DNA from 2 places in the Spongiibacter sp. C9W genome. Region 2 is predicted to be linked to the other one. Evidence: predicted binding sites of a transcription regulator. Region 2 holds the regulator's gene; the other holds the start of a gene.
What was found. Region 2 encodes PhoB, which activates phosphate uptake and scavenging genes when phosphate is short. Its sites were predicted from a motif close to TGTCATAAANNTGTAACA; they were not measured.
Positions count from the first base shown of each region.

Region 1: a site for PhoB is predicted at 5,608-5,625, ahead of AC2Q8J_RS06875 (alkaline phosphatase PhoX). Genes of this name have one in related genera too.

Region 1 covers NZ_CM170672.1:1,439,130-1,447,812, forward strand. The annotation lists gene AC2Q8J_RS06845 (TetR/AcrR family transcriptional regulator) at 1-602, opposite strand, end outside; gene AC2Q8J_RS06850 (aromatic ring-hydroxylating oxygenase subunit alpha) at 729-1,874, shown strand; gene AC2Q8J_RS06855 (redoxin domain-containing protein) at 1,967-2,506, opposite strand; gene AC2Q8J_RS06860 (NAD(P)H-dependent oxidoreductase) at 2,531-3,115, opposite strand; gene AC2Q8J_RS06865 (winged helix-turn-helix transcriptional regulator) at 3,264-3,623, shown strand; gene AC2Q8J_RS06870 (Dabb family protein) at 3,699-3,992, shown strand; gene AC2Q8J_RS06875 (alkaline phosphatase PhoX) at 4,066-5,529, opposite strand; gene AC2Q8J_RS06880 (LysR family transcriptional regulator) at 5,682-6,584, opposite strand; gene AC2Q8J_RS06885 (molybdopterin-containing oxidoreductase family protein) at 6,683-8,683, shown strand, end outside.
Region 2 covers NZ_CM170672.1:211,145-219,827, forward strand. The annotation lists gene AC2Q8J_RS00965 (YgiQ family radical SAM protein) at 1-1,109, opposite strand, end outside; gene AC2Q8J_RS00970 (NfeD family protein) at 1,277-1,753, shown strand; gene AC2Q8J_RS00975 (SPFH domain-containing protein) at 1,799-2,647, shown strand; gene purU (formyltetrahydrofolate deformylase) at 2,677-3,531, shown strand; gene phoB (phosphate regulon transcriptional regulator PhoB) at 3,636-4,343, shown strand; gene phoR (phosphate regulon sensor histidine kinase PhoR) at 4,353-5,648, shown strand; gene AC2Q8J_RS00995 (PstS family phosphate ABC transporter substrate-binding protein) at 5,729-6,697, shown strand; gene AC2Q8J_RS01000 (ABC transporter permease subunit) at 6,892-8,683, shown strand, end outside.

The DNA.
Region 1 (8,683 bases), 1.2 Mb from region 2:
CCAATGGCTTGCGAGATCAATACTCTGAGTTTTTCCTCGTAGCCGCTGCGCAGTTCGCGATACATTTCCTCACCAAACATCTGGCTCAATGTCGGCTCGGAAACCAAAAAGTAATTCATCGCCCCGAGCAGCTGATACACGGTAATTAAGGCCTGAGCATCGGACGAAAAGGTGGACGGCGAGGCCTGCTTGGCCAACGCGATAAGCGACTCCAAAAATGGCCGCAAGTACCAGACATTGGCAGAGGTTGCGCGGTGTTTGTTGTCCAGGAGTTCGCGCATTAGCAGCTGCGTTTTGTGGGTCTGCCCTTCCAGCAGGCGGTAAAAGCGTATCAGCGTGTCTTCCAAGGCACTGCTACCCTCGCCGCTTGTGGCATCGCGCGCTGCCTCTAGTTCTGCCATCAACTGGTCAGAAATTCCTTTAAGCACTTCGCCATATAGCTTTTCCTTGCTGCCAAAGTGGTGAAGCAGGGCCTGCTTGGTATAGGGCAACTCGTCGGCAATGGCCGCAATGCTGGTGCCATAGAAACCGCGCTCGGCAAACAGACGTGTTGCCACCGACAAAAATTGCTGTCGCGTATCCGCTGCCTCACTCGTCACCATGCGCTCCTACTGTTTTTTTCAAACGGGCTGTTTGCCACACTTTATTGCCGCTTGACAGCTTACCATGTGGTAAGCATGGTTTCACTTACCACATGGTAAGTCGCGTAAATCGCAAGGGGTCGCAGCGTGAAACACACAACTGAAATCCATCGCATTAACGAGTTGCTGAAACTCAATGAAGAAAAGTCTGCCTTTCTTGACGCCAGCGTTAGCCATAACCCTGTTGAGCACTACTATTCGGCGTCGATTTTCGAGCGGGAACAGGCCGCCATTTTCCGGCAACTACCCCAGCCTCTGGTGCACAGCAGCGAGTTGAAAGAACCCGGCGCCTTTCTGCGCCGCACACTGGCCGGCTTACCTCTGCTGATCACCCGCGATGCCGATGGCCACGTGCATGTTTTCTTAAATGTTTGCCGCCACCGGGGCACGCGATTGGTAGATGAACAATCTGGCTGCAAACACCGCTTCACCTGCCCCTACCACGCCTGGACCTGGGACAACCGCGGCGAGCTCATTGGCGTACCCCATCAAAAGCTGGGCTTCCCCGATCTGGACCGCGCCCAACACGGCTTAAAACGACTTGGTTGCAGCGAGTTTGGTGGTTGGCTGTGGGTAAATCCGGCCGGCGAAGAAGCGCCGGATATCCCCGCCTTTTTGCAGGACTACGCCCCGGACTTTTCATGGTTTGGCGGCGAGTCACTGCAGCTTCTTCATGTAGAGGAGCAAACCCGTGAGGTGAATTGGAAGTTGTTGGTGGAGGGCGGCATAGAAGCCTATCACTTCCGCGTGGCCCACCGAAACACCATCGCGCCTTACTTCTTTGACAACTTATCGAGCTACGAAAGCAGCGGGCCGCACCTGCGCTCCATACTTGCCAAGCGCTCAATGGCCGACTTGCGCACGCAAGCTGAAGCTGACTGGCAGCTGCGCGACCATGCTCAGGTGGTCTACACCTTGTTCCCAACCACCCAGCTCCTGGTGCAGCCTGACCATATTGGATGGGTGCACTTTGAGCCACTCAGCGCGTCGTCTACGCGCATGCGGCTGTGTACACTGGTGCCGGCAAACCGCGTCGAAACGGACAAAGACCTAGCGCACTGGGCGAAAAATCATGCGATAACCGTGAAAACGCTCAGCGAGGATTTTGAAATTGGCGAGAGCATACAACAGGGGCTGCGCTCAGGCGCAAACGAAGCACTAAACTTCGGTCGGTTTGAAGGGGCACTGGCGGTATTCAACCAGCAAATCAATGATCGACTCTCGCCAGAATAGCGATAACACAGGGTTGCGATAAGAACGCAGTCCTTGCTGCCAAGGTGAGGTGAGCGCGCTCGCTCACCGCTTGTTCCGTTTGCCCAACCGTATCATTGATAGGCTCGCTTACCTCTTACCGGATAGTTGTTGTCCGGGTCTCGTATCCAGCGCAAACCGGAAACCAAGGTGCTTATCTCTGGGCGAACGAAGGGGTTATTTGAGATATCCACCACATGTAGCTGGCCCTCAGCATTGATAACGAATATACCGGGCTCCGCAAAGGGATGGTCGGTTTCCTGCGCTGATCGCGGGTCAGAAATATACAGGCCCAGGGCCTGCATTTGCTCGACAGACAAGCCAGTGTACAGGGGGAAGTTAACCTTGAGTTCGGCTTTGTGCGCTGCCAGCTGCTCAGGGCTATCGGCGGACACCGCGGCAATATCTACCCCACTATTTCTGAGCGTCTCTCTGACCTCCTCCAGACTGTTCAAGTACCGCGTACACAGAGGGCAATGCTTGCCGCGATAGACGACAATCATCATCCAGTCACACCCATTCTGTGGCGCAGTAATATCGCGAGTCGTTTGATCTTCGGCGGTAACGTGTATGCTCGGAAAAGGCATACCCGCTTCTAGTTTAGGCGTTGTCATAATGGCATCTCCCAGGTAAAACCATTAAAGGTGAGTGGCGAGGTGGCGTTGAAAACGCGTAAAGTCACTGTCGATATCAGGCGCCTTCATCACATCGTGCGCAGAGAAAGTAGGCAGCGGCGTCGCGGCAAAAAACTTCATATTTAAATGAACTGGTGCGAGTAAATCATCGACACTCATGCCGCTAAAAAATGGCTCAGCGGGATCGTCAAAGGCCTCCTTTGGGGCATTGAACGTCACCGACAACATGTAGCGTGTGTTCGCCAACACTCCCCCAGTGCCATAGTTGCGCTTGGGCTCAGCGGCGCTGCGGCCGTCCCCTTCGCACAGTCGCCCATCCATGCCTGCGGTATACACCTCGTCCATGTACTTTTTGAAAGACCAGGGTACCCCCATCCAGTTCGCGGGGAATTGCATCAGCACAACATCTGCCCACTGATGGTTAGCCACCTCCTCATCAACATTGTAGCCATCGGCAACAACCGTCTGGCGCACGGCGTCGCCGCACTCGCCAAAGTAGGCTGCAGCGGCGGCAACGAAGGCTGCGTTTAACTCGCCCTTTGCGAAGTCATAGGGCTGATGCCCATTGATAATCAGAATATTACTCATGAAACCCTCCAGTCAGGTCAGGACTTGATTAAGCCAAGCAATGAGAGGACGATATCGGCAGTGGTTACCAAAAACAACCAGTTACCTTTTAGTTACCTTTGAATCAGCCCAACGGGTACAGTTGGGCGAAGAACGGGGAAAGCACACAATGAAAGCACGGGTGAACGTTGACGAACGAGGCCGCCGAACCGCCAGTGATGCCTGCCTGGAGCCCTGCTCGATTGAGCGCGGCATGAGGGTGATTGGTGGAAAATGGACTGGCTCAATTATTTACCACCTAAAAGACGGCCCAGTACGGTTTAATGACCTGGTACGAATGCTCGGCGGGGCAAGTAAGAAGATGATAGATCAACGCCTGAAAGAGCTTGAAGCGCGCAATATGGTGACGCGTACCGTGATCAGCGAGCGCCCGATCGCCGTCAATTATGCGCTGACAGACTTCGGCCGCAGTGCGCTGAAAATTTTGGACGATCTGCGCATATGGTCGGAGTCCAACAATATTACTTAACCACCATCGCGAATGGGTCTGCAGCGGCCACACAGGCGCCCAGGCACGCACATCCACTATGTTTACGGGATTAAAATGATTAAACACATCGTACTACTCACGTGGAAGCCCGAAACCACGCAAACTGAAATAGACGCTGTTAGCCAGGGGCTAGCCCGCCTTCCAGAAGATATTCCAGAGATGGTCTCCTACCACTTTGGCCCCGATGCAAAACTGTATCGCGGCAATGCCGACAACGCGTTAGTGGCCGAGTTTCTCTGCGAGGCTGACTTAAAAACCTATGTTAATCACCCCAGCCACCAGCGCTTTATGAAAGAGGTGGCAAGCCCCGTTCTCGACACCTTCCAATCGGTACAAATTGAGCTCTAAATAGGCCGATATAAACCAGTTTTAATCATAAAAAAGGCCGCGTATGCGGCCTATCGAATATGAGCAGTTGTCGTTAGCTCAATGCCTTCGCCAGCGGACGATCCACTCTCACTTTAAACGGCATTTGAATTTCATAGGTGACGCCTGCCACGCGGGTTGGAATAGGCGAGCCGGGTTCCAATTCCGGCGGCAACAAGCCTAAAGGACGGCTGCGCTGCCCGGATACGTATAAGCGGTCCCCAGTGGGGGCAATGGCAATGCCAGTCACCTCAGTGAGGCTAGGGTTGCCGGGAAGCTGTAACAGCGGAATGGTGGTTCGGTCCGGCAACAGCACCATGCAGCGCATAAAACCGCCGTCTTCCACCACCAGCATTTCACCGTCCAGGGTCATGGCAATATTGTCCACCCCTGTCATCGGCTCTTCGGCATTGTCGAAGGGGGAGCCTGCCACGTCATCCCGAGGGGCGTAGATGCTCTCGATGGTTTCGCCGTCAATATCAATGGCCCAGATATTGTCGTCACTCTTCGTGGAGAAGAAGATAAAGCCATTGAGGTACCAAACGCCTTCATTGCCACCAAAGATCGTGGCGTCGACCTCACCCACCGTTGCAGGCTGAGCGCGGCCGTCGTCAATGGCATCGTTCCATACAATCGGCGTGGGGCCGGCACGCGCGGCATCAATGCCCGCAGGCACATACAGCACCTGCAGTTTCCCGGCAGCCATGTCGGGGCGCTCATTGGCTACCGGCCAGCTGCTGCTCGTCCAGGCGGTGCGATAGAAGCGGTCGGTCTCGCTGTCGATATCTTCGGTGTGGTAAATCGCTCGGCGCTCGGCATCAACCGCCACCATTTCGTGGGCTTTGCGGCCGAAGCACGGCAGCTCAACAGCCTCGCCGCCGTCGCGAAGCGGGCTGCATTCAAACATCTTGCCGTCCCAGATCTCCTCGCCGTTAATCCAGGTTCCCCAGGGGGTGGCGCCGCCAGAGCAATTCGTGGTGGTACCGCGCTGGCAGGGGTAGGCATCGACAAGATTACCCGCCGCATCAAAGCGCAAGGCACTGACCCCGCCGCCGAAAAATGGCGGCAAGAACGCGGCGGTATCGCGGTCTAGATTGCGTCGGAATTCCCCAGTCGGGTCCTGGTCGCGAATCGTTGTCAGGTCGCGCGCTTCGGAGTTACTAACGTAGATCCAGCCACCGTCGTCGGTTCTGAATGTGCCGCCGCCATCGGGGTCTGAATGCCAGAAGAACAGCGGGTCAACACTGGGTACTGGCGGCTCGCCAAATACCGCCAACTGACGGGAGGTGAACCCCAGGGGCAGGCGAATGCCGTCGTCATTGGGCTCTTGCAGAGGGCCTATGTTGCGAAATTTACTGGAGAACGTCGCACTACCATTGCTGCTGGAACTGGACGAACTGCCACCACAGGCGGTCAACCAGCTTGCCGTGGCAACACTGCCTGCCGAGAACAACAGGTTGCGCAGAAATAGTCGCCGCGACCAGCCCTTGCGCTCCGCTTCTTTAAGTAATGGATTCATCCAACCTTCCCCTCTAGTTTTCTAACTAATATTTTCTATTACTTGACCGCAGCGCCCAGCGCTAAAAAATGGCAGCCGTGTGACACCGAGATGACAGCCCTATAGGTTTTAGCATAGTTATATGACAGCGAGATAACATTCCGGGCTGACCCTCAGGCCAGCAGCGCCTCTGCACGCAACAGCTTGCGCACCCAGCGGTGGGCGAGATCATGGTCCAGGCGCGGATGCCACGCTGCGGCGACGGTGATCGACGGCATCGTCGCCGCAATCTTTACCTCACTCAGCGGGCCAGACATTACCGATAACAGCCGGCGCGGGATCATCGCGATGAGATCGCTGCCCGCCAGCAAACTCGGCAACACCGCAAAATTGGGCAGCGTAACCGCCACTTTGTCGAGTAACGGCGAGTGATGCAGGTCGCGGAACAGGCCTCCCTCAAAAGCAAACCCCGTGGGCGAAACAATGACATGGTCGTAGCGTAAAAACGACTCTGCGGAGGCTTGCTGGTCTGCCAGCGGGTGCCCCTGCCTTGCCGCCGCGATATAAGGGTCGGTAAAAAGCTCTTCGCTGGAAAAGTCGGCAGGCAGGGCCTGCGGAAAACTCAACATCAGATCCAGGTCGCCGCCACGAACGCGCTCGGCAGCCGCCTTGCTGTCCAGATCGAACAGGGCAACTTTCACCTTTGGCGCGAGGGCACGAATTCGCTGAACCAGCGGCACTAACAGGGCGATTTGCAGGTAGTCATTCGCGGAGACCGACAGTGTGAATTCAGCCTCCTCGGGGACAAATAGCGGCGGCGCGATCAACTGCTGAGCATCGCTGAGCAACTGTTTGATGGCAGGCCGCAGTGATTCAGCACGGGAGGTTGGCGTTAACCCCCGGGGGTTGCGCACAAACAAGGGGTCGTCGAACAAATCGCGCAGTTTTTGCAATGTGTAGCTGACACTCGGCTGGGTGACATGCAACCGCTTTGCCGCCTGAGAAACACTGCACTCATCCAGAAGCACATCCAGCACCTTCAGGGCATTCAAGTCGGCCTTCAAGATATCGTTCATTTTTATATCTTTTATAAAATTTAATAATTTGATTTATACCATGTGCATTTCTATAGTCCAGCCACGCTCCACACCTCTAGCCTTTTTGGGAGTCGACGATGTCCTCGCGCAGCCAACATGCCTCAATTTGCCGAATGTGCCACGCCGCCTGTCCGGTCATTGTGGAAATGGAAGATGGCCTCCCGGTTAAGGTGACTGGCAACAAGGCCAGCCCCACCTATCACGGATTTTGCTGCAGTCGCGGCCAGGCCTCGGTGGAGCATATTCGCCACCCCGACCGCTTGCTGCACTCGCTGAAACGCATGCCTGATGGCCGCTTTGAGCCCATCGCGATTGAGCAGGCGATGGACGAAATTGCCGAAAAATTGCGGGTCATCGTCGACCAACACGGGCCTCGCGCACTGGCCGCTTATTTCGGCACTTACTCCGGCCCCTACCCCGCCGCCGGTACGTTGCTTGGCTCACTGGTGGCCTCGCTGGGATCACCGATGATATTTGCCAGCGCCACCATCGACCAACCGGGCAAAGATATCGCCAACGCCATGCTCGGTCACTGGAAAGCCGGCCCCCAGGCCTTTGCCGACTCCGATGTTTGGCTGATGCTTGGCGGCAACCCCATGGTGACGATTGCCGGCGGCGTGCCCAGCCAAAACCCCGCGCGACGCCTCACCGACAAGATCAAAGATGGTATGAAACTCATCGTGATCGACCCGCGCAAAACCGAAACCGCCGCGCGCGCACAAATTCACCTGCGCCCAACGCCCGGCGAAGATGTCGCGGTGCTGGCGGCAATGCTGCATGTCATCATCAAAGAGCAGTTATACGACGACGCCTTTATTACCGAAAACGTAAAAGGTTTTACCGAGCTGAAAAATGCCGTTGCCCCCTACACCCCAGAGCATGCGGCTGCCCGCGCCGACGTTCCCGCTGAGCAAATTGTTGAGGCTGCGCGGGTATTTGCTATGGCTAAGCGCGGCGTCGCCACGGGCCTAACCGGCGCCAATATGTCCGGCCACAGCTCGCTGACCGAATATTTACTGCTGTGCCTGAACACCCTGTGCGGCCGCTTCGTGCGCGAGGGCGAGCCCGTCGCCAACCCCGGTGTACTGCTGCCGCGGGCAACGCCCATCGCCGAAGCGGCCGACCCCGCCCCCTATCACAATGTTGGCGAAGCATTGCGCGTGCGCGGCCTTTCGCAGAGCGCGGCAGGCATGCCCACCGCGGCATTAGCAGACGAGATTTTGCTGGAAGGCGAAGGCCAGGTGAAGGCGCTTATCGTCAACAGCGGCAACCCCGTGGCGGCCTGGCCCGACCAGCAGAAAACCGTGGCGGCGATGAAAAAGCTCGAGCTGCTGGTTCACGTGGATATCAAAATGTCGGCCACCGCCAAACTGGCCGACTACATTATTGCTCCGAAAGTCAGCTACGAAGTGCCAACCATTTCGCTCGCCGTCGAGCACCTGGAAAACTTCTCCTACCACTGGGGGCTGTGTGAGCCCTTCGGCATGTATGCCCCGGCGTTGATGGACACGCCCGAGGGCTCCGACTTAATCGAGGAGTGGGAGTTTTATTACGGCCTGGCCCAGCGTTTAGGCATTGGGCTATTCAGCTTCCCAATGCAATCGCGCACGGCGACGGTGCGTGAGGAGCGCGACTTTGTGATGCTGGATATGGACAACAAACCTACCAGCGACGACATGCTGGAGCTGTTGTGCAACCGCTCTCGCATTCCCTTGGATGAAGTGAAAAAGCACCCGAACGGCGCGCTGTTCCCCGAGAAGATTGTCGCCGCCGCCAAGCGCCCCGACTGCACAGCCCGGCTGGATATTGGTAACCCCGATATGATGGACGAACTTGACGCCGCAGTGGCGGCCAGGCCGCGCGATGACCGCTTTCCGTTTACATTGGTGTCGCGCCGAATGAAAAACGCCTACAACTCATCGCTGCGGGATCTGCCACGCTTGGTGAAAACCAAACGCCCGTACAATCCAGCCTACTTGCACCCGGATGATCTCGCAGCACTCGGCCTCAATGATGGCGATTACATTGAGATTCGCTCGGCGCATGGGGCGATTGTTGGCATTGCCAACGCCGATAAA
Region 2 (8,683 bases):
TCGCCGTACCGGGGGTGAGGGCGGCGCTGATAGGGCAACTCAAAGACCCAGTCGAGCTCTTCTGTCGTGAGTGGAATGGGTGGCGGGTTGAGCCAAATTTCCTTGTCGCCATGGCGCTGAACCAGCGCGCGTGCGTTGCCTGGATTGGTTTCCAGGTGAAGCACCCTCGCTGCGTGGGCGTAACTGACGGGGTCTTTTTTTACCGTTTCATAAGCGGGTAGGCGAATAACTGTTCGATCTGCCGGTGCGTCGCTTTTACGGGCCTGCCTGGGGTCGATAATAGTGATGGTCTGTGCAGCGTCTGGCTCGCTTGCTGCCTTTGCCTGTTCGGTTTTGCAACTGGGGTCAGCGCTGGTGTCCACATAGGGACTAGTGATCGGATCCACCTTGCCGGGTCGGTCAATATCGCTGGAGTCCACAACCGTCCAGCCGTTAGGCACTGCGTCGCGAATAAATGCGGTGCCGCGAAGGTCGCGAATTTGCTCCACCGGCTCGCCGCGAGACAGCCGGTGTGCGAGGTCGACAATGGCGCGTTCGGCATTGCCATACAGCAGAATATCCGCGCGCGAGTCCATAAGAATTGAGCGGCGGACTTTGTCGCTCCAGTAATCGTAGTGCGCGATGCGTCGCAGGCTTGCTTCGATGGAGCCGATAACAATGGGGCAGTCTTTATAGGCTTCGCGGCAGCGCTGGGCATAGACGATAACCGCGCGATCGGGGCGCTTGCCACCGACGTTATCCGGTGAGTAGGCATCGTCGTGACGCAGTCGGCGGTCTGCTGTGTAGCGATTAATCATCGAGTCCATGTTTCCGGCGGCGACGCCGAAAAACAGGTTAGGTTTGCCCAGCGTGGTGAAGGGCTCTGCCGACTGCCAGTCTGGCTGGGAAATAATGCCAACGCGAAAGCCCTGCGCTTCCAATACGCGCCCAATAACGGCCATGCCAAAGCTAGGGTGATCCACATAGGCATCGCCGGTGACAATAATGATGTCGCAGCTGTCCCAACCCAAGGCGTCCATTTCCTCGCGGCTGGTTGGCAAGTATGGTGCGGTGCCGAAGCACTCCGCCCAGTAGGGGTGGTGGCTAAAAATGGCCGGTGGTAAAGACATGGCGTAGCTACTCTCGAATGATCGGCCATTGTACCGGAAATCCCAGCTGTTTGCTGTGGGGGTGCAGCCCCAATCAAGTGTGAATTTGCAGCTTTGGCGCTTGCTATTAAGTGAGATCGTGGCTAAATAATGCCTCTCACTTATCGCGTGGCAGCAGGAGCGCACAAATGGATTGGCTGAATAGCTCGATAGAGTACTGGCACTGGATGGTTTTGGGGCTTTTACTGGTTGCCAGCGAGGTCTTTGTTCCCAGCTTTGTCATGCTTTGGTTCGGTGCCAGCGCCATTGCGGTGGGGCTGATCACCGCCGTTGTGGATTTGCCCTTTAGTGTTCAAGTGTTGATCTGGGCGGGGCTGTCAGCGGTCGACTTGTTCCTCTGGTTTAAATTTGTGCATCCGCGTATGAAAGATAAAAGTTTATCGGGCATGTCGCGCGAGCAGGTTGTGGGTCAGGAGGGTATGGTTACGCGCGTTGGGGACCACCGCGAGGGGCAGGTGCGCTTCAGTATACCGGTGCTGGGTAATGACGAATGGAGTTACATTTGTCGCGAGCCCTTGATCGTTGGAGACCGGGTCATTGTTGAAGATATCTCAGGTAATTCATTGATAGTACGCCGCCAACGCGGCGCCAAAGCTGCCGAATAATACCGTTACTGGCGGGCTCATTTCACGAGGTTTTAGGGGAAGAATATGGATGGTTTAGCAATTACAGGGGCGTTGTTTGTATTGGTCGTCGTCACGCTGTCGATGGGGGTGAAGACCGTTCCCCAAGGCTATAAACACATTGTGCAACGCCTTGGTAAATACCACGGCACCTTGAACCCCGGTTTGAACTTTATTATTCCCTATGTTGATCAAGTGGCCTACCGCTTAACAACCAAGGACATTGTGTTGGATATCCCCTCCCAGGAGGTTATCACTGAAGACAATGCGGTGATTATCGCCAACGCGGTGGCCTATATAAATATCGTCTCTCCTGAGAAAGCTGTTTACGGTGTTGAGAATTACACCATTGCCATCCAAAACCTGGTACAGACCGCACTGCGTTCAATTGTAGGCGAGATGTCGTTGGACTCGGCCCTGTCGTCGCGGGAGCAAATCAAGGCCAAGCTCAAGGCGGGGATTTCAGACGATATTTCCGACTGGGGTATCACACTGAAAACGGTGGAAATCCAAGACATTAATCCATCTCCCACTATGCAAAGTGCCATGGAAGAGCAGGCCGCTGCCGAGCGTCAACGCCGCGCGGCGGTGACCAAGGCCGAAGGTGAGAAGCAGGCCGCGATCCTCGAAGCTGAGGGGCGCTTGGAAGCATCGCGTCGCGACGCCCAGGCGGAAGTGGTGTTGGCTAAGGCCAGCGGTGCAGCGATTGAGTTAGTTTCGGAAGCGGTTAAAGGTGATGAATTGCCCGTGCTGTATCTGCTGGGTGAGAAATACGCTGACTCGCTGCGTGAGCTGTCGGCGTCCGACAATGCCAAGACCGTGGTACTTCCCGCAGACCTGCCTCAGGCGGTGCGGGCGATACTGAACAAGGGTTAAGATTTTTTTGCAAGGATGTTGTTGTAAAGATGGAACATACCTACTGTTTGATCACCAGTTGCCCGGACCGCGTTGGCATCGTTGCCAAAGTGAGCCAATTTGTCGCCGATCAAGGGGGCTGGCTAACCGAGGCCAATTATCACGCCGATGCCGACAGCAATTGGTTTTTCATGCGCAACGAGATTAAAGCCGATTCATTGAGCATCGGTGCTGAGGCAGTGCGCGAGGCATTTACGCCCTTGGCGCAGGAATATGACATGGAGTGGGAGCTGGTCGACTCAGCGCGGCGGCGCAAGGTGGTGATTCTGGCAAGCCATGCCTCACACTGTATTGCAGATTTATTGCACCGCTGGCATAGCGGCGAGCTGTACTGTGATATTCCCTGTGTGATCTCAAATCACGAGAACTTGCGCAGCATGGTCGAGTGGCATGGAATTCCGTTTGAGTATGTGCCGGTCGACCCTCAAAACAAGGCACCGGCCCACGCCCGTATTCAAGAGTTAACAGAGAACTATGCCGCTGATTGTGTCGTGCTGGCGCGCTATATGCAGATTATTCCTCCGGAATTTTGCCGTGCGTACAGCGGCAGAATGATCAATATTCACCACAGCTTTTTGCCTTCTTTCATTGGCGCGAACCCCTACCAGAAGGCCTATGATCGCGGCGTAAAATTGATCGGAGCCACCAGCCACTACGTCACTGAGCAGCTGGATGAGGGCCCGATTATCGAGCAGGACGTCATTCGAGTGTCGCATCGCCATAGCAAGGATGACCTGGTGCGTCTGGGTAAGGATGTCGAAAAGAGCGTACTGGCCCGCGCGCTTCGCAATCACCTTGAGGACAGGGTGTTAGTGCACGGTAATAAAACTGTCGTTTTCGACTAAGCTTGGGGCAACGGCTGGCGCCTTGATCGAGTCGTTGTCATATAATTGTCATTAAAGGCCGTTTTAATGCAGGCTCAAGCATCCACAGGCTACAAGGGAAGAGCATGAGCACAAAGACCATCCTCATCGTCGATGACGAAGCCGCCATTCGCGAGATGATCCGCGTAGGGCTAGAGCTTGCCGGTTACGACTGCATCGAAGCGAGCAATGCGCAGGAAGCGCACGGAATTATTGTTGATCAGCGCCCGGATCTGGTACTGCTGGACTGGATGATGCCAGTCACCAGTGGTATTGAGCTGCTGCGCCGCTTGCGCCGGGAAGAATTAACCCGGGATATGCTGGTCATCATGCTCACCGCTAAAGACGATGAAGACAACCGTGTTCAGGGCCTGGATGTCGGTGCCGACGACTATATTACCAAGCCGTTTTCTTCCCGAGAGCTAATGGCGCGCATCAAGGCGGTGTTGCGCCGCGGCAGCTCGCCTGAGCAGGAAGAGACCATTGAGGTGGATGGCCTCAAACTCGACCCCGCCAGTCACCGCGTGTTTGCCAATGGTGAGCCTTTGGATATGGGGCCCACTGAGTTTAAATTACTGAAATTTTTCATGACCCACCAAGAGCGTGCCTATAGCCGTGGTCAACTGCTCGACCAGGTATGGGGCACCAATGTCTATGTTGAAGAGCGCACGGTAGATGTTCATATTCGCCGGCTTCGCAAAGCGCTGCTGACCGACGAGCGAGACTTCGGGCAGCTGATTCAAACCGTTCGCGGTACTGGCTACCGTTTTTCCGCAACGGGGGTGAGCGCCTAGCGCTGCTCTATGCGGTATTACGGCTGGAAGACGGAGCTTGTTCGCGTAGTGCTGCCATTGGCAACGGCGGCAGTGTTTGCAACAGCGTTCGACCTTGGAGTGTGGCCCGTTTTTATCGTTGCAGCGGTGATATGCACCTGGCTGCTATGGCAACTTCAACGACTGAGCGACTGGTTATATAGAGGCTTGGGTACCGAGCCGCCAGAGGCAATTGGCATGTGGGGTCAAATTTTCGACACGATTTACGATATGCAGAAGCATGCGTCGGGAGATCGTGATCAGTTACAAGCAATTATTGATTACTTACATTCATCGTTTGCATCGATGTCAGATGCCGTGGTGATGCTGGATCGTCACGGCAACATCGAATGGTGCAACGATGCGGCGATGGATCTACTTGGGCTGCGCAGGGATGAAGATGTCGGCTTGCAGCTGCTGAATTTAGTGCGCAACCCGAATTTTGTTGCCTACTACGAAGCTGAAAAATACGCCATGCCCTTTGAAATGGCGTCGCCGGTAAACAGCGAGATACAGCTCAGTTTAAGCATCAGCTTTTTCGCGGAGGGTAATCGTTTACTGTTTGCCCGCGATGTCACGCGAACCCACCGTCTCGAAAAAATGCGCAAAGATTTTGTCGCGAATGTGTCACACGAATTGCGCACGCCACTGACGGTGATCAATGGTTACCTGGAGACGTTTTCTGAGCACGGTGGCGACAATCCGCGCTGGGATCGCGCCATCGATCAAATGCTGCGGCAGTCTCGCCGCATGCACCACCTCATTCAAGATTTAATGCTCTTGTCGCGACTGGAATCCGTCCCTCAAGCCAGCGAGCATGAAGTGATACGTATCCGCCCGCTGATGGAAATGGTGCGCGAAGAAGCCCTCGCGGCCGCCAAGGGCAATCGCCAGATCGACATCGAATGTGACGATGCCATTGCCCTGAAAGGGCAGGCGACGGAAATACGCAGCGCGCTGTCTAACTTGGCGGTAAATGCTGCGCGCTACACCGCCGAGGATGACCGAATTGTGCTGCGTTGGTACCAGGATGACAGCCACGGTGTGTTGGAAGTGCAGGACAGCGGGATTGGTATCGAGCCGCAATACATTCCCCGTCTAACCGAGCGCTTCTACCGGGTTGATCAAAGTCGCTCCCTCGATACCGGCGGTACAGGCTTGGGTTTGGCGATCGTGAAACATGTTTTGTTGCGCCACCGGGCCGAGATGAAAATCTCCAGCCAGCCGGGGCATGGCAGTACGTTCAGTTGTTTATTTCCACGTTCATTAATCACTCGGGTAAACTGATTTCTCATTGTAATAAATCCGTCATCTAGCGCCGCTAAAATGACAGCCGTGTTACCAATTTTATTGATCGGGAGATACCTGTGAAACTGAAGCAATGTCTGATGGCGGCCGCATTTGGCCTTTCCTCTATGTGGGTGGCGGCAGCCACTGAAGTTGATCCGGCGCTGCCTGTGTACGAAAAAGCGGCGGGTGTATCGGGCACTTTTTCCAGCGTTGGCTCAGATACCCTGGCAAACCTGATGACGCTTTGGAGCGAAGACTTCAAACGCGCTTACCCAAACGTTAACGTCCAGATTCAAGCAGCCGGTTCCTCTACGGCGCCCCCGGCATTGACAGAAGGCACTTCAAACATGGGGCCAATGAGCCGCAAGATGAAGGACAAAGAGATCGAAGCCTTCGAAGCGAAATATGGCTACAAACCCGTTGCGGTTCCGGTGGCTATTGACGCCCTGGCGGTGTTTGTCCACAAGGACAACCCCATTGAGGGGATGACCATCGCCGAAGTCGATGCGGTTTTCTCAAGCACTCGCAAGTGTGGCCACCCGGAAAATATCCAGCGCTGGGGTCAGCTCGGCATGGATGGATCGTGGTCGGCGCGCGATATTCAAATGTTCGGTCGCAACTCGGTATCGGGCACCTACGGCTACTTTAAAGGCAAGGCACTGTGTAAAGGCGACTTTAAAAATGGTGTAAACGAGCAGCCAGGCTCGGCATCAGTGGTTCAGTCTGTGTCTACCTCTATTAACGGCATCGGTTATTCTGGCATCGGCTACCAGACCTCAAGCGTTCGCGCTATTCCGCTGTCCAAGAATGAGAAGGGCAGTTTTGTAGACGCCACGCCGGAAAATGCGATCAATGGTAGCTACCCGCTGTCACGCTTCCTCTACGTTTACATGAATAAAGCACCCAATAAGCCGTTTACGCCGCTAGAGCGCGAATTCGTTAAGCTGGTGCTGTCAAAGCAGGGTCAGGAAATCGTTGCTAAAGATGGCTACATCCCGCTGCCAGCAAGCGTTGTAGAGAAAATTCGCAAAAAGCTAGAGCTGTAAAAATGCCGACATGATGTCGCTGTAAAATGTGCTGCAAACGTGAGTTTGTGGCACATTTTTTATCTGTAACAAAACTGAAACATTATCGTCATAAAATCCCCGCCAGTTCCTCAAAGAGCCCGAGACTTATGAAGCAATCAGAGGTGCGCGCAACTGCATCGGCCCAACGCAGATGGCGCCAAGTCAAAGATGGCATGACCACAGCAACTATCACCGGCGGTGGTGTTGGGGTATTGCTGTCCATTCTGCTGATCTTTTTCTATCTGCTGTATGAAATTCTGCCGCTGTTTAATTCGGCTGGCATCGAGTCAGAGGAACAGTACCAACTGCCAGTGGCCGCCGCGCCATTGTATCTGGCAATGGAAGAACAGGCCGAGGTGGGTTTTCGCCTTGCCGAAAACGGGGATGCCGTATTTTTTAATACCGAGAATGGTCAACAGGTTCTCAAGCGGTCGCTGCCAACGACTGCAGCGATTAGCAGCTTCGCACTGGAGTCAGAAGAAACCCGCGTGTTCGCGGTGGGGATGGAAGACGGTCGAGCTCTGCTGGCCAAACATGACTATCGCGTGAGCTACCCCGAGGATCAACGCCTGATTACCCCGTCTCTGCGCTTTCCCTATGGCGAAACCGGCATGGAAATTAGCGACGCGGCCCTGAGCCGACTGGCCGTGCGCGACAGTGAGGAAGCCCTGGTGGTGGTCGCCGTGAGTGACGGCCATTTGGTCGGACGCCGCTGGACCAAAGAAGAAGACTTCCTCAGTGAAGAAATCACCCTGGTCGAAGAAAACCTGGCATTGCCAACGCTGGATATCTCCGCCGACTATCTATTGATCGGGCCTCGCCAGCAGTGGCTGTACGTGTTGAGCCAGCAAGGTGGCTACCGGTTGATTAGTCTGCGCAGCCTGGAGATCGTTGATCGCGGCGAAGTGACTGATGGCGCGGCACTGAGTGATGTACGCTTTTTGTTAGGCGGTATTTCTTTGCTCACCGCCGCTGAGGATGGCAGCGTGTCCCAGTGGTTCGTGGTTCGCAATGCTCAGCAGGGCGGACAATACGGTTTGCAGTTTGTGCGCCAGTTTACGGCAGGTGGCCCCTCCGCGATGCTGCTGACCGAACACCGCCGCAAAGGCTTTGTCAGCATTACCGATGACGGTCACCTCGATATCTTCTACAGCACGTCGCAACGCCGTTTGCTGAGTGAAGAGCTGGAATTAAAAAATGTGCTTGGCATGGCAATTTCGCCGCGGGCGGATCGCCTCCTTGTCGAGTTGCAGGGAGGGGAGATTCGTAGCTTCGCCGTGGAAAATGAGCACCCCGAGGTCTCTTGGTCTGTGCTGTGGAGCAAGGTGTGGTACGAAAGCTACCCCGAGCCCGACTATGTTTGGCAGTCCTCGGCGGCAGACAATGATTTTGAGCCAAAGTACAGCTTTGCACCGCTGGCCTTTGGCACCCTGAAAGCCGCTTTTTATGCCATGTTAATTGCGGCGCCATTGGCGATTTGTGGTGCGATTTACACCGCGTATTTCATGGCGCCCTCGCTGCGCCGCAAGGTTAAACCACTCATCGAGTTAATGGAGGCCTTGCCTACCGTTATTCTCGGTTTCTTGGCCGGCCTGTGGCTGGCACCCTTTATCGAGCGCAATTTGCCCGCGGTATTCAGCATCTTTATTGCGCTGCCAGTGGGTATTCTCATTTTCGCTTGGCTGTGGTCGCGGCTACCCGTGAGCGTGAGTCGCCGCGTTCCCGAAGGCTGGCATCCCTTGCTGTTGGTGCCCGTTGTGATTGGTCTGGTAATCGCATGCGTTGAGCTGAGCGCGCCAATGGAGAGGGCATTCTTTGCGGGCGATATGCGCGCCTGGTTGACCAATGATCTGGGCATATCCTTCGACCAGCGCAATGCTCTGGTGGTGGGTGTGGCAATGGGTTTTGCCGTTATCCCCACGATCTTTTCGATTGCCGAAGATGCCATTTTCTCGGTGCCCAAGC